DNA from 2 places in the Sphingosinicella xenopeptidilytica genome. Region 2 is predicted to be linked to the other one. Evidence: predicted binding sites of a transcription regulator. Region 2 holds the regulator's gene; the other holds the start of a gene.
The links. The regulator LexA, encoded in region 2, represses DNA repair genes until DNA is damaged. The targets are predictions, from matches to a motif close to GTTCCNCNCTTGTTCT.
Positions count from the first base shown of each region.

Region 1: the regulator LexA is predicted to act here: its motif matches at 5,037-5,052, upstream of ACFQ00_RS13910 (putative DNA modification/repair radical SAM protein).

Region 1 is NZ_JBHTIK010000008.1:290,771-302,308, forward strand. Features, by position in the region: gene ACFQ00_RS13880 (hypothetical protein) at 1-107, shown strand, start outside; gene ACFQ00_RS13885 (beta-1,6-N-acetylglucosaminyltransferase) at 376-1,287, shown strand; gene ACFQ00_RS13890 (hypothetical protein) at 1,336-1,464, shown strand; gene ACFQ00_RS13895 (pyridoxamine 5'-phosphate oxidase family protein) at 1,814-2,320, shown strand; gene ACFQ00_RS13900 (UdgX family uracil-DNA binding protein) at 2,325-3,170, opposite strand; gene ACFQ00_RS13905 (TIGR03915 family putative DNA repair protein) at 3,125-3,799, opposite strand; gene ACFQ00_RS13910 (putative DNA modification/repair radical SAM protein) at 3,796-5,034, opposite strand; gene ACFQ00_RS13915 (catalase) at 5,565-7,724, shown strand; gene ACFQ00_RS13920 (hemerythrin domain-containing protein) at 7,738-8,358, shown strand; gene ACFQ00_RS13925 (FAD-NAD(P)-binding protein) at 8,363-9,988, shown strand; gene ACFQ00_RS13930 (RES family NAD+ phosphorylase) at 10,459-11,538, shown strand, end outside.
Region 2 is NZ_JBHTIK010000015.1:99,010-110,547, forward strand. Features, by position in the region: gene ACFQ00_RS17245 (DUF2336 domain-containing protein) at 1-456, shown strand, start outside; gene ACFQ00_RS17250 (sensor histidine kinase) at 462-1,922, shown strand; gene ACFQ00_RS17255 (bestrophin-like domain) at 1,935-2,708, shown strand; gene ACFQ00_RS17260 (citrate synthase) at 2,770-4,056, opposite strand; gene gltX (glutamate--tRNA ligase) at 4,088-5,521, opposite strand; gene ACFQ00_RS17270 (ComEC/Rec2 family competence protein) at 5,675-7,726, shown strand; gene ACFQ00_RS17275 (metal/formaldehyde-sensitive transcriptional repressor) at 7,743-8,024, shown strand; gene dmeF (CDF family Co(II)/Ni(II) efflux transporter DmeF) at 8,038-8,967, shown strand; gene lexA (transcriptional repressor LexA) at 8,971-9,630, opposite strand; gene ACFQ00_RS17290 (molybdopterin molybdotransferase MoeA) at 9,705-10,895, opposite strand; gene moaC (cyclic pyranopterin monophosphate synthase MoaC) at 10,889-11,365, opposite strand; gene trpC (indole-3-glycerol phosphate synthase TrpC) at 11,369-11,538, opposite strand, start outside.

The DNA of each region.
Region 1 (11,538 bases), on a different contig from region 2:
ATGCTGTCACGTTGGCGACGACCCTCATCGAAGAAGATGCGGATTGCCAGAGATTTCGCAGTTTGCGCGGTCGCTCGGCACCAAGTGGATTTTTAGTGTTCCATTGATGGCGCCCACTTCCGTAGGGATCGAGCAGCTTTGAGTTGCCCCAAGCCATCGGCTTTCAACAAACAGCGTGAAACTGCTGCTGGTTGTAAAGGTGGCTTTCGATAGCTATATGTCCGATGCGCTGTTCGCTCAACTGAGCGAATCCTGTCAGGCGTTGTCTCTTTACGATCAGAAATTCATTTGATTGGCTTTCCTGAGGCAGGAAACGCAATCGCCGTGCTCCGGGGTTTCGACAGCCGGGTGGGGCGATCTGGAGAGGCCTGCCTGATGATTGCCTATTTCCTCCTCGTCCACCGTTATCCGACGCAGTTCAAACGTCTCTTCAAGGCGATTTACCTGCCGGGAAATCAATATGTTGTTCATGTAGACAAGAGCTCGGGTATGGCTCTCGCAAAAGAAATTTCAGCTTTCCTTGAACCCTATCAGGGAGTCGAACTCCTAGAGTCTCAGGACGCGCTCTGGGGTGGATATAGCCTCGTCGATGCAGAACTGCGCGGCATGGCTCGCCTGCTCGAAATGGATAAGCACTGGTCTCACTACATAAATCTGTCCGGCCAAGACTTTCCGCTGAAAAGCCAGAACTATATTCGCGAGTTCTTCGCTGCGAACCCGGGCAAACAATTCATACGCGCCCTCGATCAGCGCAAGGAACGACCCGACACACTGAACCGGATCAGCCATCTCTTTATCGAGGAACATGGTGCGATGACCGCAACGGGTGTGCCACGCTCCTATCTGTTCGGTGACACGCCCTTCATCGGTACGCAGTGGAAAGCCGTCACCCGCAGCTTTTGCGAATTTGTCTGTCATGATCCTCGGGTCGAACGATTCAAGACCTTCTATCGCAACAGCTTCATTGCGGATGAGGCATTCTTCCAAACCGTAATCATGAACAGCGATGATCAAGGCATCGTCATGAATGACGACTTGCGGATGATCGATTGGGTTCCCGATGGAGATATCAAGCTGCGCCCCCGCAACTACGATGAAGCGGATTTCGGTCAGCTACAACGCAGCCCCGACCTGTTTGCGCGCAAATTCGATGGCGAGAACGGCTCGCGAATCCTGTCCCTGCTTGAACATCATCTACGGTCCCCGGCCGCGAGCCACTATCCATCGCGGGTTCATCCGCCGAGAACGCCATCATATTCAAACACGCCGGACGCTGTCTTCGCCTGATACGCAGACCCAGGCATCTCAGTTCATCACTCCTGAAAGGAAAAGCCCATGGCCAAGTCCCAGAAGAAATCCAACCGTGAAATTCGTAAGCCCAAAGCCGAAAAGCCAAAGACCAACGCGTCCAAGCCATCGGAGAAACGAGGTGTGGTGTCCGGCCTTGAAAACATAAAGCGCTAGGTCCGCCACATGAACAAATGCTGGCTATCCGCGATAGCTCGCGCGCAGGCGGAACGCCGACAATTGGGCGCGTTGCCGCGACTGTGCTTGTCGCCAACAATGTCGTGACGGTTGCCGCCAACTTAGCCGACGTTTCCGGTGCGGGAGTCAGCTTCTGGAACCTGCCATTGGTTCATGCAACTGCCGGTAGGCAACTATCGAGCCGGTAACTTTAGATTAGCACAAAAAAGCACGTTAATTTGAATCGTCGCAAAAAGGATTGTGGCACTACCACACGTGATTGCTGTGCTTGATACTTGGAACGAAGACGCTGGCTGCCGCGTTCCCCAATGGGAGAAGGAGCCTGGATATGAAGGAAAGCCAACACGACAATCCCGCCACCCCTGAAGAAATCACGGACCGCATATGGGAACTGGCCCATAAGATCGACATTTGCATGCTGACGACCTGGAATGGGAATGAGCAACGTAGCCGGCCCATGTCGGCAAGGCCGCGACGAGGCGAAAGCGTTGTATATTTTCTTACCGATGTCGAAGGTGAGAAGAACGCCGAGATTGCATCCTATCCCAGAGTGTCGCTCTCATGGGCGGACAACGGCACCCATCGCTACGTCGTTGTCTCAGGCGAGGGCGTAATTTCGAATGACCGGGCGAAAATCACGGAACTGTGGGGCACCATGGACAAGATCTGGTGGGAAGATGCGAATGATCCCACCATCAGATTGCTTACCGTAACGCCGGATCGCGGAGAGATATGGGATAGCCCGAACGCTCTGGTTTCAGGCGTGAAAATGCTCAAGGCCATGGTAACGGGCGGTGCGCCGGAACTTGGCGATAATGCCTCCGTGAAAATGTGATCCATCAGGACTGTCTACCGACAGAAGCGGAGGGCCGAAGCCTATCGCAATGCGCTTTGGGAGAGTGCGTCAGCGCATCGAGTGAAATTTTTAACGCGCACAGATCTGTCTGAAAGCGTTTCTCTTCCCGATGCCGGACAGCAATATCAACGCGCAGTAAATAGCTCGGATGGACGGTCAGCCATAGGCGTGAGTTTTCTGGCAAGGCGATCGCGCGACCACACTCCCGGCCGATACTCGGGGTCCGGCCGAGTATCGCTCGCCCTGCGCTTGCGCCCAGAGCCAGTATGATGACTGGCTTGACGAGCCGCCGCTCAGCGTCGAGCCACCAGCGGCAATGGTCGATCTCGCCGGCGGTGGGGTTCTGGTGGATACGCCGCTTGCCGCGCTGTTCGAACTTGAAATGCTTCACCGCATTGGTCACGCGGATCAGCGACCGGTCGAACCCTGCCTGGTTCAAATGTTCGTCGAGCAATTGTCCTGCCGGTCCGACAAACGGTCGCCCCTCCTGCTCCTCCTGATCCCCTAGCTGTTCGCCAACGATCAGCAGTTGCGCCTGCTCTGGCCCTTCGCCGGGCACGGCGCGCGTTCCGTTGCAGCCGATGGGGCAGCGCCGGCAGGTGGATATACCCTCCGCGATCTCCTCGAACGTGGACGGTGGCTTTTCCGGAAACACCCCGCCACCCTGCGCCACCATGACGGCTTCGCGTGCCTGGGCCCCGGCGATCAGTTCGGGGATCAGTCGCGCCTCGGGAAGATTCTTCCAATAGCGGCGCGGCATTTCCTTCACCATCATGGCGACTTTCAGCCGCGCTGGATTGAAGATCGAAGCGTAGTAGCGTTGCCACAGCTCCTCGGCGGCATCCTCGGCTGGCGCGTCGTTTCGGTCAACACCTCACCGTCCCAATGCAGGCAGAGGTCCGGGGTCAGGATCGACCAGCGCTGGCTGGCAAAGCGGTTGAGGAAAAAATCCGCATTGGCCCGCAGGACATGATGATCCGGCTCGAACCAGGCGACATAGCGGTCCACCCCATCTGGCTCCTCAATCGCGCGAAACCGGACGAAGGCGCGCATCTTGTGAATGTCGCGACGAACATGCCCCATCATGATGGTGAGACGATGGGCATCTCGATCCGCCGCCTTCTCCATCAGATGGGGATCGTCCTGAAGCCGCCAGAGGAGCCTGTAGAGCAGGGCGAACCGCGCCGGGTCGTTATGCAGGACAACGCTGCCCGCCAGCCGCAAAAAGGCCTTGTTCGCCCGCACGGAGCGCCGTGCAGCAGGTATTGGAGCGGTATCCCGGTCTGCCGCACCGAACAGGTCGCGCTCGCCTTGCCGATCCGCCGACCAGACGATGCGCTCAGGCGGAATACACGCGGCCGCCATTACCCTTGCCTGATTGCGCCATCCCTCGAAGTCGTCGGGACGGCCTATTGCCAGATGATGGAGGTCGCCGGCCGGGCCGGGCGCTATGCTCATCCGAACAGCTCCATCTGGCGGGGCGGCGCCAGCCGGCTGCGCAGGTCAAGCCGGTCTATCAACAATGCCGGGCGCCAATCCGCCGCCGCGATGAAGGGGCGTATCTTCGATATGGATCGTGTCAGCCGGGCGAGGTCATCCAGTCGCAAGCGATGATGGCGGCGCGCCTGAATGATCGCCGCCACTGCGCGCGTACCCAGCCCTGGCACCCGCAGCAGCATCTCTTGTGGCGCGCGATTGATGTCGACCGGAAAGCCCTCCCGGTGTCCCAGCGCCCAGGCCAGCTTCGTATCGATATCGAGCGGCAGCATCCCATCGGCATCGGTCGCCTGCTGCACCTCGTTCGCCGTAAATCCGTAAAAGCGCACCAGCCAGTCCGACTGATACAATCGATGCTCGCGTATTAACGGCGGGCGCTTAAGCGGCAGCACGGCACTGGCATCGGGGATGGGACTGAATGCGGAATAATAGACCCGGCGCAGCCTGAACCGGTCGTAAAGATGGCTAGCCCTTCCGATGATCTGGCTATCGCTGGCGTCATCCGCGCCGACGATCATCTGGGTGGACTGGCCAGCCGGGGCGAAGCAGGGCGCATGGCGAAAGCGCTTGCGCGCATCCCTGGCTTCAGTGATGGCATCGCCGATCCGTGCGATGGCTCCCTCGATCTGCTTGCCATTCTTGTCGGGTGCGAGCTTCGCCAAACTCGTCTCGGTCGGCAGTTCGACGTTGATTGATACCCGGTCCGCCCACAGCCCGGCTCGCTCGACAAGTTCCGGATCAGCCTCGGGAATTGTCTTGAGGTGGATATAGCCGCGAAAGCGATGATCCTCCCGCAAGGAGCGGGCGACCTCGATCATCTGCTCCATCGTGTGGCTGGAGGATTTGATGATGCCGGAGGAGAGGAAAAGCCCTTCGATATAGTTGCGCCGGTAAAAGCTCAGCGTCAGGTCCACGACTTCGGCCGGCGTGAAGCGCGCCCGACGCACGTTCGAGCTCTTGCGGTTGACGCAATAGTGGCAGTCGAAGATGCAGTGGTTGGTCAGCAGTATCTTGAGCAGGGAGATGCACCGCCCATCGGGTGCATAAGCATGGCAGATCCCCATGCCCTGGGTTGAGCCCAGCCCCTTTCCATCGCGGCTGTGGCGTTTAGCCGTACCGGACGAAGCGCAGGAAGCGTCGTATTTTGCAGCGTCCGCCAGAATTTCCAGGCGCTCGCTCAAACTCAAACTGGACATATGTTCTATATATGTTCTTACGCAACTTTAGGCAACCGATCGCTGCGCCTGTGCCTCTGGAAGTGCCGAGCCCGGACTCACGCAGTGACAGAATGGGGTTAGCTTGCATGCCGAAACAAGCGGGGAGACGGTCGGCATGGCGGGCTGGTCCGTCCGGGATAGCGATGGTTTCCCAGCTGCGCATAGATTGGACGGAGACGGGTGGCCGCCGGTCGACGAGCCGGATCGCAGGGGCTTCGGCTCGCTCATCATGGAGCGCAATCCACGCGTCATTTCCGGTGCAAGGGTGAGTTGTCACTACGAGCCCACAGGCTTCATATGGCGATTTAAAGCGCCTGCGCATAGCGTTCTGGCCAGTTAGGCGAGGCAGCCGGCAAGGGCTCGGCGTCATCGCTCTTTTGGAACTATTGCCGGGATGAAGCGTAACTGATCCAGAGCGGTGAATTCTGGAGAGGGCATCGTAAAACCGGCACGCCGACCGGGCGGCTCACGGCATTCATCGCGATACCATTCCACGGGGAGGAGCGATCATGCCCAAAAGCAGCAAGCCAGCCGGTTCACCTAGCCTCACCAACTCTCTCCACCACCATGCGCCAGGGTCGGGACAGATCGATGTCGACGAGGGTGTCGGCGTCGGAGGCGAAACGCAGCAGACCATCGCTTCTGATGGAGATCACCAGGACGGCACAGCCCATCTGACCGACAATTTTGGTCACCGTATTTCGGACAACCAGAACAGCCTGCGGGCCGGAGAGCGCGGCCCCACGCTGTTGGAAGACTTCGTCCTCCGCGAGAAGATCTTCCATTTCGACCATGAGCGCATTCCCGAGCGGATCGTCCATGCCCGCGGCTCTGGCGCGCATGGCGTGTTCGAATGCACCAAGGCCATTCCTGAACTCACCAAGGCGTCGATCCTCCAGAAGAAGGGCAATAGCTGCCCGGTATTCGTGCGCTTCTCGACCGTGGCGGGGGGCGCCGGGTCGATCGATACGCCGCGTGATGTGCGTGGCTTCGCAGTCAAGCTCTATACCGACAGCGGCAACTGGGATCTGGTCGGTAACAACATCCCGGTCTTCTTCATTCAGGACGCGATGAAGTTTCCGGATCTGGTTCACAGCGTGAAGATGGAGGCGGATCGCGGTTATCCGCAAGCCGCTTCCGCGCATGACACCTTCTGGGACTTTATCGGCCTGATGCCCGAAGCCATGCACATGATCATGTGGGCGATGTCAGACCGCGCCATCCCGCGCTCGCTCAGGATGATGGAAGGGTTCGGGGTCAACACGTTCCGCTTCGTCAATGCCAAGGGCGAGGCGCGCTTCGTCAAATTCCACTGGAAGCCGGTGTTGGGCATCCAATCCACGACATGGGACGAAGCGGTGAAGATCGCCGGCGCGGACCCCGACTTCCATCGGCGCGACCTGTTCGAGGCGATCGAAGCCGGCGACTATCCCGCATGGGATCTCGGCGTGCAGGTCTTCGATGAGAACTGGGCCGCGCAGCAGCCCTACGATGTCCTCGACGCCACGAAGCTCATCCCTGAGGAGGAAATCCCCGTCGAAATCGTCGGGCGGATGACGCTCAATCGCAATGTCGACAATTTCTTCGCCGAAACCGAGCAGGCGGCTTTTCTGCCGAGCAACATCATTCCCGGTATCGATTTCTCCAACGACCCGCTGCTGCAAGGCCGCCTCTTTTCCTATCTGGACACGCAGAAATCGCGGCTTGGAACCACCAATTTCCACCAGATTCCGATCAACGCGCCCAAATGCCCGTTCCACAATTTCCAGCGCGACGGGATGATGCAGACTCTGGTGCCCACCGGCCGCGCCAATTATGAGCCGAACAGCCTCGCCGACGCCGGCGAGGATGGCGGTCCGCGTGCCTGCCCTGAAACCGGCTTTTCCAGCTTCACGGCGAATGACGAGCGCAACGATCCCGCGCAGAAGCTGCGCATCCGCGCGGAGTTGTTCGCCGATCACTATAGTCAGGCGCGTCTGTTCTACCGTTCGCAAACGGAGAATGAGCAGGCGCATATTGCCTCGGCGCTGGTGTTCGAACTGTCCAAGGTGCAGCTCGACCATGTCCGCGCGCGGGTCGTCTCCCGGCTGCGCAACATTGACGAGGATCTGGCGAAGCGGGTCGCCGACGGCCTCGCCATCGATCTGCCGGAAAAGGCCAAGGCAGCGAAAGCCCCCGTCGACATGCCGCCATCCGATGCGCTGTCGATCCAGAAGCAGGCGAAGGACATGCTCGAAGGCCGCAAGGTCGGCATCTTGTTCTCGGAAGGCTCCGACAAGGGCAGCATCGATACGCTGAAGGCCGGAATCGAGAAGGCTGGCGGAACCGCCTTTCTCGTTGCTCCCAAAGTCGGCGGGATCAAGGTGAAGGGTGGCACGCTCAAGGCCGATGGCCAGTTGGCTGGATCGCCTTCGGTGCTGTTCGACGCAGTCGCCTCGATTCTGATGCCCGATGCCGCTGAAAAGCTGACCAAGGATGGTGCTGCGGTTCAATGGTTCATGGACGCCTATGGTCATTGCAAGACCATCGCCCACTGCAAAGGCACGCAGATTCTGCTCGACAAGGCCAATGTCGAACCGGACGGTGGCGTGGTTTCCATCGAGAATTTCATGAAGGCTGGTGTCAAACGCCATTGGGCACGCGAGCCCAAAGTGCGCGATCTCGCCTGACAGGGAGGATGATATGGCAACACAGACCATCGAAACCCGCAGCCGGAAGCGCATCACGCCGGCGAAGGCAAAAACCGCCGCGATCGGGAAGGCGAAAGCGATCGCGCCCGATCTTGCCGCCCGGATCGGCAGCACGCCGAAGACGAAGTTTCGCGGAGACCCGGACGTATTCGGGCGTTTAGTCGAGGATCATGACCGGCACCGTGCCCTGCTGGCGATGATCGAGGAGACGCAGGGCAAATCGCCCGATCGTCAGACGCTGTTCCTGGAACTGGTGAAGGAACTCAAGTCCCACGCCGCCGCGGAGGAACAGGCGCTCTGGTCCACGGTGCTGCGCGATCCTGAAACAACCGACGACGCCCGCCACGCCATCGCCGAGCATAAGGAGATCGACGATATGCTTGCCGATCTCGCCGCACGTGACATGGCCTCGCCCGGTTGGCTGCGACGCTTCGCGGACCTCAGGCAAGAGTATCTGCACCATATCCGGGAAGAGGAGCAGGAGCAGTTCGTCGCGGCCCAGAAGCATCTCAAGGCGACCGATGTTCGCTATATGCGCCGCATCTTCAATCGCCGCAAAAAGGAAGGGAAGGCCGTCGCGAAGATCGAGAAGAAGATTAGTCTGAAGGATTGAGCCCATGTCCGACGAGGGGGCGCTGAAACGGGTCGCGATCGTCGGCGCGGGGCCGACCGGACTCTATACTTTCTTCTCGCTGCTGGAAGCCGGCACGCCGCTTGCCATTGCCATTTATGAACAGGCGGAGGAAGCGGGCGTCGGCATGCCTTACAATGATGACGAGAATATCCGGCTGATGCTGGCCAATATCGCCAGCATCGAGATACCACCGCTCATCCAAACCTATCTCGACTGGTTGCTCGATCAGGACGCAGATCGCCTGGCGCGCTATGGTGTGGAGAAGGATGGTCTGCATGAGCGCCAGTTTCTGCCGCGCATCCTGCTTGGGGAATATTTCCGGGATCAGTTCCTGGCGCTGGTGGAGCGGGGAAAGGCAACAGGTTTCGACATCGCCGTGTACGAATCCTGCCGCATCACCGATTTGGAAGCGCGGGAGAATGGAGTCTGGCTCTCCGCAGAGTGCCAGAGCGAACCGCAGTGCTTCGACCTTGCCGTCATCGCCACAGGCCATGTCTGGCCCGATGGAGAAGAGGCGACGCGCTCCTTTTTCCCCAGCCCCTGGTCGGGCTTACTCGATGCGGACATCCCGCCTCGCAAGGTCGGCATAATGGGCACGTCGCTCAGCGCCATCGACGCGGCGATGGCAGTGGCTGCTCAGCACGGCCGGTTTGTCGAGGAGGTGGACGAGGCGTTGCGGTTCAAGCGTGATGAGGGCAGCGAGGGGCTGACGATCACGCTGATGTCTCGCTCAGGAATCCTGCCCGAAGCCGATTTCTACTGCCCCATTCCCTATGAACCACTCCGCGTCGCGACGCCGGAAGCCATTGAGCGGGAAATCGGCGCTGGATCGGATAACCTGCTGGATAGGATTTTCGCGCTCATGGCGCGGGAGATTGAAGCAGCCGATCCCACCTGGAGCGCACGCGTTTCGCTACCTGATCTCGATGCCGACAGCTTCGCCGACGCCTACTTTTCGGATCGCCAGCGTCACGACGCATTCCGTTGGGCCGAATATAATCTGAGAGAGGTCGAGCGGAACAAGCGCGGACGGCACACCGTGCCCTGGCGCTATGCGATCCTGCGCCTCCACGAAACCGTGCAGGAGATAGTGCCCAACCTGTCCGACGAGGACCGGGACCGCTTCGATGCCGGACTCAGCAGGGTGTTCATCGACAATTATGCAGCAATTCCCTCAGAATCGATCCGCAGACTGCTCGCGCTGCGCGAAGCGGACGTCATCCGCCTGCTGGAACTGGGATCGGATTACGATAAGCAGGTCGAGGAGACTGGCACAGACATCGACGTCGATGGGACCCCGCATCACTTTGACGTGTTTATCGATGCGCGGGGCCAGAGACCGCTGAAGACCAAAGATCTGCCCTTCCCCAGCCTACGCCGCCAGTTACTCGCGGTTGGGGAGGATATTCCCGATGTCGGGGAGGATTATGTTTTGCTGGCACCGGACGTCACGCGTGGCCGTGTCGCATTCGGGGCACTGCCTTACCTCATACATGATCGGCCCTTCATCCAGGGCATTACCGCCAGCGCCGAGATCGGATCGGCAATTTCCAACGCGGCAAGCAAGGCCGGGTCGCGTACACGTCGAAGGCTCGGAGTTATTGGATAATTAGCTTGTCTCCTGCCGCCAACAGAGCCGACGTTCGTGGTGCTCCGGTTGGCCGTCAAAACCGGCCGTTCATTCGCGCGGCGAGTGATGGCCCCTTCTGGGCCGTTAGCTGACTGCACGGTTTCGAGCGAGAATCACGGGAAGCGGCTCTTCGTTTACATGATTCTATATGGTCATGGTCGGACAGCTGAACGCCGTAGGGGAGAGTTTGTCTCGTCCACAACTGCCAGTTCGCACCGACCAACAACTTCGACAGTTTGCTCCGGTACTGGCGCTTGCATCGGGAGACCACGGGCGTTTCCGTCGAGGTTCGCATCGCGGCGGTTGCCCGCAGGGCCGAATCCGAAACTCCTGGCGTGTGCGATGTCATTGCCTCAGAATTCGTCCTATTAGGGTGACGGTTTTCTCCATCAATGTCAGGATGAACAGGGACTCGAATGGTTCGATCCGTGAGCAGACTCGGTAATTGAATGACAAAAAATGATGATTGGCATCCCAAGACGGTGAGCCTTTGCAGGCATTGCGCCAAAGATCCTGAGTTGAAAGCCTTGGTCGAAAGCGACCTCCGCGATGGCGTTTGCGGGGTTTGCGGTTCGAGTGCCTCCAGGGTCTACAATCCCGAACGGTTCGCGGAGGCGCGCAACCTCATCAGGGCGCTGACACGGTTCCACTTCAGCGAGCCAGACTATAATCCTGACGAAGGTGGAACATCGATCCATAACATCCTTCTCGAAGACCCGAATCCGATCGTCGAGACGGCGAAGCCCGGTCCTCATGCCAAGGCCTTCATCCACCGGATCACATGGGAAGACGGGATGTACCCCGACCCTGACATGGGTATCCGGCTCTACGCCGGGGAAGAACCCAATCTGGAACAGCTGCTGAATTTCTCGATTCCCGAAACGGTCTCATCGTTCAGGAGGCTCGGAGAGAGGCTGAAGCAGGAAAACTTCCACGCTGTCGAGAATGCGATGGAGAAACTCGTTGCCAGGATCGAGGCCGATATTGAGTTCGAAGTGACAGAAGACTCGCTCTGGTATCGAGGACGGATCGGCGTAGCTCGGGATCGCCTCGGCATGCCACATGGAGAAGTTGTCCGGGTCGCTACGCCGTACAAGGGAACAGCGATCGGCGCACGCCTGCCACCCGATGCGACGGCGGGCCGCACAAACCGGGAGGGCGTATCCGTTCTTTATCTGGCGTCGGAAGTGGAAACCGCGCTGGCGGAAATTCGACCCCATCCAGGACATCTGATCTCCATGGGCGGTTTCCGCGCTGGAAAGAACCTTCGGGTCGCGCGCTTCGATCTCCCGATCAGAAGCTTCTCGTCATCGGACGATCGCCTCGATCTGTTCACGATCATCTATCACATCGACTGGCTGCTCCGCTTTCCGATCATTCCGGAGGAACGACACCGCTATGCCGTCACCCAGCTTCTGTCTGACATACTCATTCGCCGCGGCTTCGAAGGGATCGCGTATCGAAGCTCGGTCGGAACAGGTATAAATCTCTGCGTATTCGATCCCTCGAGATTTGCATTCGACGAAAGC
Region 2 (11,538 bases):
GCAAAGCGCGCGATGGTGGAATACGACGACACGCAGTCCGTGCAGTCCCGCGCGCTCCAACTCGCACGGCGCCTCAATGAACTTGGCGAACTCACGGATGGCTTCCTGCTTCGCACGCTGCGCCAGGGGCGGCTCAGCCTGTTTACCGCGGCGTTTGCCGCGCGCGCGAAGATCGCGTTCAACACCGTGTGGCGGATCGTCACCGATCCGGCGAGCGAGAGCTTCATCGTGCTGGCGAAGGCGGTTGACGTCAGCCGCGACGCCACGGCGTCACTCGTGATCGTGCTTGGCGAACTGGGCAATGCCGCCAGTGCGCGTCCGCCCTCGGCGGTTGCGGAAATTCTCAGGCTCCACGACGATCTCGATGTCGCCGCCGCGCGCCGTGTGCTGCAGTATTGGCAGCTCGATGCCGGGCTTCGGCAGGCGATCGATGATCTGAACGGGGACGCCGCGTAGCGGCCATGTTCGAGCCGCGCGACATCCGTCCCGGTCATGCGAGCGCGCTCGATGCGCTCGCGGCGGCAGACCCCGCGCTCGCCGGTGCCGTCGTGTTCGAATGCTCATCCACCGGTGTGCTCCTTGAAGCCAACGCGGCCTATGCCGAGCTTGAGCGCGCTGTGATGCTTGCACCTGGCGAACTTGCGGCGCGGCTGGTCGCTGCACTGGCTCCTGCAGGAGAATCGGTTTCAGCAAGCTTCACTCTTGAGCTTTTGGGCGATCCACGTCATTTTCACGTTCGTTTCGTGCCCGTGTCGACACTGGCCCGCAACGAGTTGAAATTCGTGGGAATCATGCGGGAATCGTCCACTACGGTTGAACAGCGCGAGCGCGATACCCTTGCCGGCTGGCAGGGCGATGAGCTCGTGCGCGTCAATTCGGACTGGTATTGGGAGACGGACAGCCGCGGCGCGCTCACCTCGATTTCTCGCGCGCTCGAGCTTCTGGTCGGGCAGCCGGCGGGTGCGCTCCTCGGCAGGCCTCTCATAGCCATCGGCACACTTCTGCGCGGCGAGAACGGTGAAGTGCCGTATGAAGCGGCACAGGCGCGCGGTTCCAGCTTCCGCGATCAGCTGATGTCGGTCACCACGCAGGGCGGCGCCACCCGGCTCTATCGTCTCGCCGGGGTCGCCGTGCCCACGAAGGACGGCGGCTGCGGTTATCGCGGCGTCGCAGCAGTGGTGCCGGACAGCGCACGGCTGATCGAACGGATGCGCTCCGAACTCGGCCGCACCGCCAAGGCCAATTTCCTCTCGTCGATGAGCCACGAGCTGCGTACGCCGCTCAACGCCATCATCGGTTTCGCCGAGGCGATGAACCATGAGGTTCATGGCCCGCTGAAGGCGCAGTACGTCGAATATGCGGGGGATATTGCCAACGCCGGGCGCCACCTACTCGGCCTCATTCAGGATTTGCTCGACATCTCCAGCCTCGATTCGGGCGAGATCGACCTCGAAACCGAGGATTTCGACCTTGCCGCGCTCGTCGAGCAGGCGCGCGCGATGGTCCAGATGAAGGCGTCGGCGCGGAACATCGACATCAAGGCGGTTGCGCTCGACGCACCGCTGCGCGCGCGCGGTGATCGCCGCCGCACGCTGCAGATTCTCGTCAACCTGCTCACCAACGCCGTGAAGTTCACGCCCGAAGGCGGTTTCGTCGGCGCGGAACCGGCGACGACGCTCGCCGGCTACGTCGCCGTCACGGTCTGGGACTCCGGCCCCGGCATCGATCCCGAAGATCACGCCCGCGTGTTCGAAAAGTTCGAGCAGCTCCCCAAACCACCCTATGTGGCGAGCGGCGAGGGCACCGGCCTCGGCCTCCACATCTCGCGCCGTCTTGCCGAACTGATGAATGGCGGCCTCACGCTCGAAAGCCACAAGGGCATGGGTGCGCGCTTCACGCTCACGCTGCCCGTGGCGGACTGACGCGCCGCACGCATGGGCCTCATCGATACGGCCTTCGTTTCGGCAAATCTCTGGCTGCTTGGCCTTGTTCTCTTCGCCGCCATGTCCGCGTTCGCATGGCTCGGCGTCTCGCTTCGCAAGCGTGCTCGCGGCGAGCGCGACGGGGAAGGGGACCGCGAGGGCTACCTGCTCTCGGCGGCGCTCGCGTTGCTCGGGCTCCTTATCGCCTTCACCTTTTCGCTGGCGCTCAATCGCTACGATACGCGCCGCGTGATGGTGGTGACCGAAGCCAATGCGATCGGCACCGCGTGGCTGCGCGCCGGACTTGCCGGGGATGAAACTGGGCCGGGCCTTCAGGCGGCGATCGCGCGCTATACCGACGTGCGCCTGAAGCTGCCGAACGAGAGCGGAGATGCAGAGGCCACGGAGGCCGAAACGGGCAGGGCGCAGACCCGGCTTTGGGCGGAAATGCGTACCGCGATCCGCGATACGCCGCCGCCGATCGCGGGCACGATCATTACCGCCACCAATGAGATGTTCGACGCAGCGAGTGCCCGGAAAGCGGAACGCGCGGCACGGATTCCGGGCCGCGTGATCGAAGTGCTGATTCTCTATGCGCTCATGTCGGCGGGCATTGTCGGTTACGTCCTCGGCGGCTCCGGGAGGCGCCACCGCGTCGTCACCACGATCCTGTTCGCACTCCTCACGCTCGCACTGCTGCTGATCCTCGATCTCGACAGGCCGTGGAGCGGTGGCATCACCGTTTCCCAACAACCGATGCTGGACGCCCGCGCCGCGATGCGGTGAGAGCGCAAACGAAAACGGGCGCCCGAAGGCGCCCGTTCGTTTGCGTCGTGGAACCCACCGCTCAGCGGTTGGTGATCTCCACGTAGTCGCGCTGCGTGGCGCCCGTGTAGAGCTGGCGCGGGCGGCCGATCTTCTGCGCGGGGTCTTCGATCATCTCATTCCACTGCGCGACCCAGCCCACGGTGCGGGCGAGCGCGAACAGCACGGTGAACATCGAGGTCGGGAAGCCGATCGCCGAGAGGATGACGCCCGAGTAGAAGTCCACGTTCGGGTAGAGCTTCTTCTCGATGAAATACTCGTCGTTGAGCGCGATGTGCTCCAGCTCGCGGGCGACGTCGAACACCGGATCGGTAACGCCGAGCTTGGCGAGCACCTCGTTCGCGGTCTTCTGCATCACCGTCGCGCGCGGATCGTAGTTCTTGTACACGCGGTGGCCGAAGCCCATCAGGCGGAAGGGGTCGTCCTTGTCCTTGGCGCGCTTGATGTATTCCGGAATCTTGTCGGGCGTGCCAATTTCGCGCAGCATTTCGAGCGCGGCCTCGTTGGCGCCGCCGTGCGCCGGGCCCCACAGGCAGGCGATGCCCGCCGCGATGCAAGCGAACGGATTGGCGCCCGAGGAGCCGGCGAGACGCACCGTGGAGGTCGAGGCGTTCTGCTCGTGGTCGGCATGGAGGATGAAGATCTTGTCCATCGCCTTCTCGATCACCGGATCGACCTCATAGGCTTCCGCCGGCACGCCGAAGGTCATGCGCAGGAAGTTGCCTGTGTAGGAGAGGCTGTTGTCCGGGTAGAGGAACGGCTGACCCACAGAATATTTGTACGCCATCGCTGCGATCGTTGGCATCTTGGCGATCAGGCGGTGGCTGGCGATGCGGCGCTGCACCGGATCGTCGATGTCGGTCGAGTCGTGGTAAAAGGCCGAAAGCGCGCCGACGACGCCGCACATGATCGCCATCGGGTGCGCATCGCGCCGGAAGCCGCGATAGAACATCGCGAGCTGTTCGTGGATCATCGTGTGGCGCGTGATCGTGCGCACGAACTCGTCGTACTCGTTCGGGTTCGGCAGCTCGCCGCGCATCAGTAGGTAAGCGACCTCCATGAAGCTCGATTTCTCGGCGAGCTGGTCGATCGGATAGCCGCGGTGCAGCAGCACACCTTCGTCGCCGTCGATGTAAGTGATCTTCGATTCGCACGAGGCGGTGGAGGTAAAGCCGGGATCATAGGTGAAGGCGCCGGTGTTGCCGTAGAGCTTGCGAATGTCGACGACATCCGGCCCGACCGAGCCCGAAAGCACCGGGTAGTCGCTGGCCTTGCCGCCCAGATCCAGCTTCGCAGTCGTGTTGCTCATGGCTCGCTCACCCTTCCGTTTCGTTGGCGGTCTAGGCCGTCTTCCCAACCTGATCGTCTATCCTGCCGAGGCTTTCTTCGCGCCCCATCACTTCCAGAACCTCAAATATACCCGGCGACGTTGTGGTTCCCGTTAACGCCGCGCGCAGGGGCTGAGCGAGCTTGCCGAGCCCGATATCCTCGCGCACGGCATAGTCCCGCACGGCGTCCTCGATGGCTGCGGTCGTCCATTCGCCGACGCTGGCGATAACCTCCCGCAGTGCAGCAAGGCGCCCTCTGCCGGCGCTGTCTAGCAACCCTTCGGCCTTTTCGTCGAGTGTTATTGGGCGCTGCCGAAACAGAAATGCGCTGGAGGCGGCCAACTCGTTCAAATCTTTCGCTCTTGGCTTCAGATGCGGCATTGTGCGGAGCAGCAAGTCTTGCTCTTCCACGGACAGGTCGCGGGCCAGCGTGGCCGCGATCCGGCCTTCGATCAGCCCCACCAGGCGGGCATCGTCGGCGATGCGCAGGTAGTGGCCATTGACGTTCTCGAGCTTCTTGAAGTCGAGTCGTGCCGGATTGCGCCCGATGCCTTCGAGTGTGAAAACGGCCGCGGCTTCCTCGCGCGTGAAGAACTCCTGGTCGCCGTGGCCCCAGCCGAGCCGCAGCAGGTAGTTTTCCAGCGCCTCGGGGAGGAAACCCATGTCGCGGTAAGCGTCGACGCCGAGCGCGCCGTGCCGCTTGGAAAGTTTAGCGCCGTCCGCGCCATGGATCAGCGGCACGTGCGCATAGCTCGGCTCCGCCCAGCCGAGCGCGCGGATCAATGCGAGCTGGCGGAAGGCGTTGTTCAAATGGTCGTCGCCGCGGATCACGTGCGTGATGCCCATGTCGTGGTCGTCGACCACCACGGCGAGCATGTACGTCGGCGTCCCGTCCGAACGCAGCAGCACGAAATCGTCGAGTTCGGCGTTCTTCACCGTCACTGCGCCCTGCACGGCGTCTTGAAGCGTGACCTCACCCTCCTGCGGCGCTTTCAAGCGGATCACGTAGGGCGCACCTACGGGCGCCTCGGCGGGATCGCGGTCGCGCCAGCGCCCATCGTACCGCATCGGGCGCTTCTCGGCGCGCGCTGTCTCGCGCATCTGCTCCAGCTCTTCGGGCGTCGCGAAGCACTTGTAGGCGCCGCCCGTCTCCAGCAGTCCGCGCGCGACCTCCGCGTGCCGCGCCTCGCGTTCGGACTGGTAGACGATCTCGCCGTCCCAATCGAGGTTCAGCCACGACAGCCCGTCGATGATCGCGTCGATCGCTTCCTTCGTGGAGCGCGCTTTGTCGGTGTCTTCGATGCGCAGCTTGAAGGTGCCGCCGGTCGCTTTCGCATACAGCAGGTTGAACAGCGCGGTGCGTGCGCCGCCGATGTGGAGGAAGCCGGTCGGGCTCGGTGCGAAGCGGGTGACGACCGGGGTTTTGGCGCTTGCGCCCATGGAAATCCTGTCCGAAACTGAAAGAAGTCGGGGGGCTCTAACATAACGCTGCCAGCCGTTCAAACCGGGCCGCTCGAGGCCGGAGCACTGCCCCTTGCGCATTGCACGCGCCTGCACGAAGCCGCAGAAATCTGGCTTGCGGAGGAGCGTCACCAGCTCGTGCTGTTCGTACCTGTCGCGCTCGGGCTCGGCATCGCGGCATGGTTCGCGCTGCCGACACCGCGTGAATGGGTCGCGGCCATGCTGCTCGGCGGCGCGCTTGCCGCGTTCGGCCTGCTGGCAAACGGGCTTCCGCGCATCGCGCTTGCCGCAGTCGGCCTGCTTTTTGCGCTGGGTGTCGGCACGGCATGGCTGCGTGCCGAGCAGGTACGCGCGCCGGTGATCGAGCGGTCATGGCGTGCACTCACGATCGAGGCGACGGTCGACGCCGTCGAACCGCGCCCAGCCGAGAGCCGCACGCGCCTGCGTCTTTCGAACATCTCCGGCCTGCCGCCGGGCCTCATCGCGCGTGTCGGTATCCGAGGTAATGCACCGGAGGGCGTCGTACCCGGCACGCGGGTCGCGCTGCGCGCATCGCTGTCGCCGCCGCTGGGGCCGAATATTCCCGGCGGCTACCATTTCGCGCGCCGCGCGTGGTTCGATGGCATCGGCGCGGTCGGCTACGCACTCTCTGACGTCACGGTCGTTGCGCCAGCACCTTCGCGTCCCGGTTTCATCCGACGCTTCGAGGCGTTCCGCAGCGCGCTCACGAAGCGCCTGCAGGACGGCGTCGGCGGCAGGGAAGGCGGGCTTGCGGCCGCGCTCGTCACCGGCGATCGTGGCGGTATACCCGATGACGTTACCGAGGCGATGCGCGACAGCGGCCTCGCGCACCTCATCTCGATCTCGGGCCTGCACATCGCTGTCGTGGTGGGCGGCGTGCTGTGGGGCACGCGCCGCCTGCTCGCGCAGAGCGAACGCCTCGCGCTCGGCACAGACATCAAGCTGATCGCCGCGCTCGCCGCCGCCGCCGCAGGCATCGGTTACACGCTGATCGCGGGCGCGGAGGTGCCGACTGTGCGCTCGTGCATTGCCGTGCTCATCGTGCTCGTCGGGCTCGCGCTGGGGCGGGAAGCGATCTCGCTGCGCCTCGTCGCCGCGGGCGCGTTCTTCATCCTGCTCGTACGCCCCGATTTCCTGCTCGGCCCAAGCTTCCAGCTCAGCTTTGCCGCCGTCACCGCGATCGTCGCGCTTTATGAATCGCCGCTCGCGCGACGCTTCAATGCGGGAAAGGAGGCGGGCCGCACAGCACGCATGTGGCACGGCATTCTCGCGCTCCTTGCCACCGGTATCGCCGCCGAGTTCGCGCTCGCGCCCATCGCCTTCTTCCATTTCAATCAAATGGGGCTCTATGGCGTCGCCGCGAACCTCGTGGCGATTCCCTACACCAGCTTCGTGATCCTGCCGCTGCTCGGCCTGTCGGTGTTTCTCGGCGCGGTCGGGCTCGCCGCGCCCATAGATTGGCTGCTCGGCCATGCGCTCCACCTCCTCATCCGCATCGCGGAGATCACAGGGGCAATGCCCGGCGCCGTCTCCCGGCTCCCCGCCGCGCCAGACTGGGCATTCGCCGTGTTGATGCTCGGCGGCGTCTGGTTCTGCCTCTGGCAGACGCGCCGTCGGTGGCTCGCGCTGTTACCGCTTGCGATCGGCACTGTGGGCATGGCGACGGCGCAGCCGCCCGACCTCATCGTCGACGGGGAGGGCAAGCACCTCGCCGTGATACGGGATGGAAAGGTCGCGCTCCTGCGCACACGCGCCGGAGATTACGTGCGCTCGATGTGGGCGGACGCGGCGGGAGAAGCCGCGAGCAGCAATCTCGAAACACTGCCGGACGCGCGCTGCACGACCGATGCCTGCACCGCCCGTGTCATGGCGGGCGACCGTGCATGGACGCTGCTCGCCACGCGTTCCGGCCTTCTCATCGATCGCGCCGCATTCGAACCCGCCTGTGCCGCCGCCGACATCGTCGTCAGCGACCGCCGCCTGCCATATTGGTGTGCGCCGCGCTGGCTGAAGCTCGACCGCGCAAAGCTCGCAGAAACCGGCGCGCTGTCGATCTGGCTCGAAGGGCCGCGTATCCGCAGTGTCGCCGCGGAGGACGGTGCGCATCCCTGGGCGCGGCACAGCCTGGCGCCGGAAAGCAGGAGCATGTTGCGCCACGTGCCAATATAGGATACCCCCCTATGGTATGGCACATCTTCAGGAAACCGAACGCAAGGATCGCCTTGTTGCCCGTATCCGCCGCATCGCCGGTCAGGTCGCTGCAATCGAGCGGGCGATCACCAGCGAAGCGCCGTGCAGCGAAACGCTGCATCTCGCCGCCGCCGTACGCGGCGCCGTGGCTGGGCTCATGGATGAACTCGTTGAGGATCACCTGCGCGCGCACGTCGCCGCGCCGGGGCTGAGCGATGCCGAACGCACGGCGGGGGCGGACGAACTCGCCACAGTGCTCAAACGGCACATGCGCTGAGCAGGAGGCGGAATTGAACGGTTTTCACGGTGCGGCCGATGGCAGCCATTCCCATGATTTTCTGGGCGCGGGCCATGACGCGAACGCGCGGCGAACGCGCTGGGTGGTGCTGCTGACGGCACTGATGATGGTCGGCGAGATCATCGCCGGCTATGCGACGGGTTCGATGGCGCTGCTCGCGGACGGGTTCCACATGGCGACGCACGCAGGCGCGCTCGGCATCGCCGCCGTTGCCTATGCGTACGCGCGACGCAATGTCGGTAATCCCCGCTATTCGTTCGGCACCGGCAAGGTCGGCGACCTCGCGGGCTTCGCCTCGGCACTGGTGCTGGGGGTGATCGCGCTCGGCATCGCAGTCGAGTCTGCGCTCCGGCTCGCCAGCCCGGTCACGGTCGCGTTCGGGGATGCGACACTCGTTGCCGTCATCGGTCTTGCCGTCAACCTCGTCAGTGCGGCGCTGCTGTCGGGTGGCCACCATCATGGACACGGGCATGGCCATGACCATGACCATGACCATCATCATGATCATCACGGCCATCACCACGACGATAACAATCTGCGCGCCGCCTATCTGCACGTGCTTGCCGATGCGCTGACGTCGGTGCTTGCAATCGCTGCGCTGCTTGCGGGCCGATACGGCGGCTGGGTCTGGCTCGATCCGGCCATGGGCATCGTGGGCGCCATCGTCATCGCGCGCTGGTCATGGTCGTTGATGCGCGACACCTCAGCGGTGCTGCTCGATGCCGCCGATCCGCATCTCGTCGCGGAAATCCGCGAATGCGTGGAAACGGGGGATGCCCGCATCCGCGATCTTCACGTCTGGCAGGTCGGCCCCGGTGTTCACGCCGCGATCGTTTCCGTAACTGGCATCCCGGCCGAAACCGCCCGCGAGCGCCTGCACCCGGTGCACGAACTCGCGCACCTCACGGTCGAGGCGCGGTAAACCTCAGTTGTATCGGCGCAGCAGCCCTACGAGTTTGCCCTGCACGCGTACGCGGTTCGGCGCATAGCGCTGCGCGGTGTAGGCGCTGTTCGCGGGGTCGAGGCGGATTTCGCCCTTGTCGCGGCGGAGGTACTTGAGCGTCGCCTCGTCTTCATCGACCAGCGCCACGACGATCTCGCCGTCGCGTGCCGTGTCGCATTTCTGGACGAGCGCATAATCGCCGTCGAGGATGCCCGCCTCGATCATGGAGTCGCCGGAAACCTCCAGCGCGAAATGATCGCCCGCACCGCCGAGGAGCGCGGCGGGCACGGAAAGCGTACGATCGCTTTGCAGCGCTTCGATCGGCATACCCGCGGCGATTTTTCCATGCAGCGGAAGCTCGATGACGTCATCGTTCGCCGCCGCGATGATCGGCGTCTGCCGGGCAGGGGCCTTCGCCGTCGTGCCGGTTTCGGGGAGGCGCAGCACTTCGAGTGCGCGTGCGCGGTTCGCCAGGCGTCGGATGAACTGCCGCTCCTCGAGCGCGTTCACCAGCCGGTGCACGCCGGACTTCGACTTGAGGTCGAGCGCTTCCTTCATTTCCTCGAATGAGGGTGAGACACCGCCGGCCTGCAGCCGATCGTTGATGAACATCAGCAGTTCGTGTTGCTTGCGTGTCAGCATGTCCGGTCCGCCCTTCCGTGTTTCGCGACTCGTTCCACAAGATGTTCCGCTTTTCGTGAACGAATGGAGAACATTTAGGGGGTGACGAAAATCCTGTCAAGCGCGAGCACGGGAACATCAGCCCCTGCTGCCGTTGCGGGAGCGCCCACGGGGCGGATGATGAGCGCGTTCGCACCGGCGAGCACGCCCAGCATGGAGGAATCCTGCGCATCGAACGCGCGCACGCCGTCCGCCGTCAGCCGCGCGCGCAGGTGATCGCGGCGGTTGCCGTTCGCGGGCAGGGGGGCGAGCAGCCGCGCCGTAATCGTCGGGTCGGTGTTCGTGCGTCCCGCCATGCGCGCGAGCATCGGCAGCGCGAACAGCACGGCGCAGACGAGGGCGGAGACCGGGTTTCCCGGCAGCCCGAGCACGCGCGCACGCCCAAGCGACCCGGCGATCAGCGGCTTGCCCGGCTTGATCGCGACTTTCCAGAAATCGAGCGCCGCGCCAGCGTCTTGCAGAGCCGCCTGCACCAGATCGTGGTCGCCGACCGAGGCGCCGCCAATGGTGACGACGAGGTCGGCATCGCTTGCGGCCTTCAGCCCCTTGCCGATGGCGTCAAGATTGTCGGGGAAGATGCCGAGGTCGCAGGCTTCCGCGCCCGCGGCGCGAAACAACGCCGCAAGCATCACGCCGTTCGAGCTGACGATCTGGTCCGCTTGCGGTGTCTCGCCGGGCGGCACCAACTCGTCTCCTGTGGCGATGACCGCGACGCGCGGGCGCCGTACCGCAAGGCTGCCGTGCCCGGATGCGGCGGCAAGACCGAGATGCTGCGGGCTAAGCCGCGTTCCCGCCGCGATCAGCCGTTCGCCCGCGCTGAAATCCTTGCCCGCCTTGCGGACGTGCGCGCCCGTGTGTGGCGGGCCTTCGCCCGTCAGTGTCAGCAGATCGCCTTCGCGGCACACCTCTTCCTGCACGATCACCGTGTCGGCGCCTTCGGGCAAGGGCGCGCCCGTGAAGATCCGGGCTGTTTCGCCCGCGCGAACCTTTCCGGCAAAGCCACGGCCTGCCGCGCTTTCACCGACGACACGCCAAGGTCCCGGCATATCGGCCCAGCGGACTGCGTAGCCGTCCATCGCGGAGGCCGGGAAGGGCGGCTGCGTCAACCGCGCGGCGAGGTCTCCGGCAAGCGTCAGGCTCGCAGCCTCGGCGAGCGGAAGGTCTACGGGAGGAACCGGCCCGCAGGCCGCGAGCAGCCGCGCTAGCGCTTCCTCGTAGCTCAGCATCCGCTGGGGGCGATCCAGTCGCCAGACTTGCCGCCGGTCTTCTTCAGCAGGCGCACGCCCGAGATGACCATCGCCTTGTCCACGGCTTTCACCATGTCGTAGATCGTCAGCAGCGCAACGGAAGCCGCTGTCATCGCTTCCATTTCAACGCCCGTGCCCCACGTCGTCGAGGCTGTCGCCTCCACGCGCACACCGTCGTCCTCCAGCCCAAAATCCACAGCGACGCTGGTGAGCGGCAGCGGGTGGCAGAGCGGAATGAGGTCGGCGGTCTTTTTCGCGGCCGTTATGCCCGCGATGCGCGCCACGGCGAGCACGTCGCCCTTCGCCGCGCTGGCGTCGCGGACGGCCGTGAGCGCCTCGGCGGACATGGTGATGCGGCCTTCGGCGATCGCTGTGCGCGCCGTCACCGCCTTGCCCGAGATATCGACCATGCGGGCCTTGCCGGCCTCGTCGAGGTGAGTGAGCGCCATGAATCAGCCCTCCAGCAGCCGCTTCGTCGCAGCGGTGACGTCATCCTGCGCCATCAGCGATTCCCCGACAAGGAAGCTGTTGATCCCGAAGCCCGCCAGCCGGTTGAGGTCCGCACGCGTCCGCAGCCCGCTTTCGCCGACAAGCGTATAGTCCGCCGGCACACCGCCTGCGA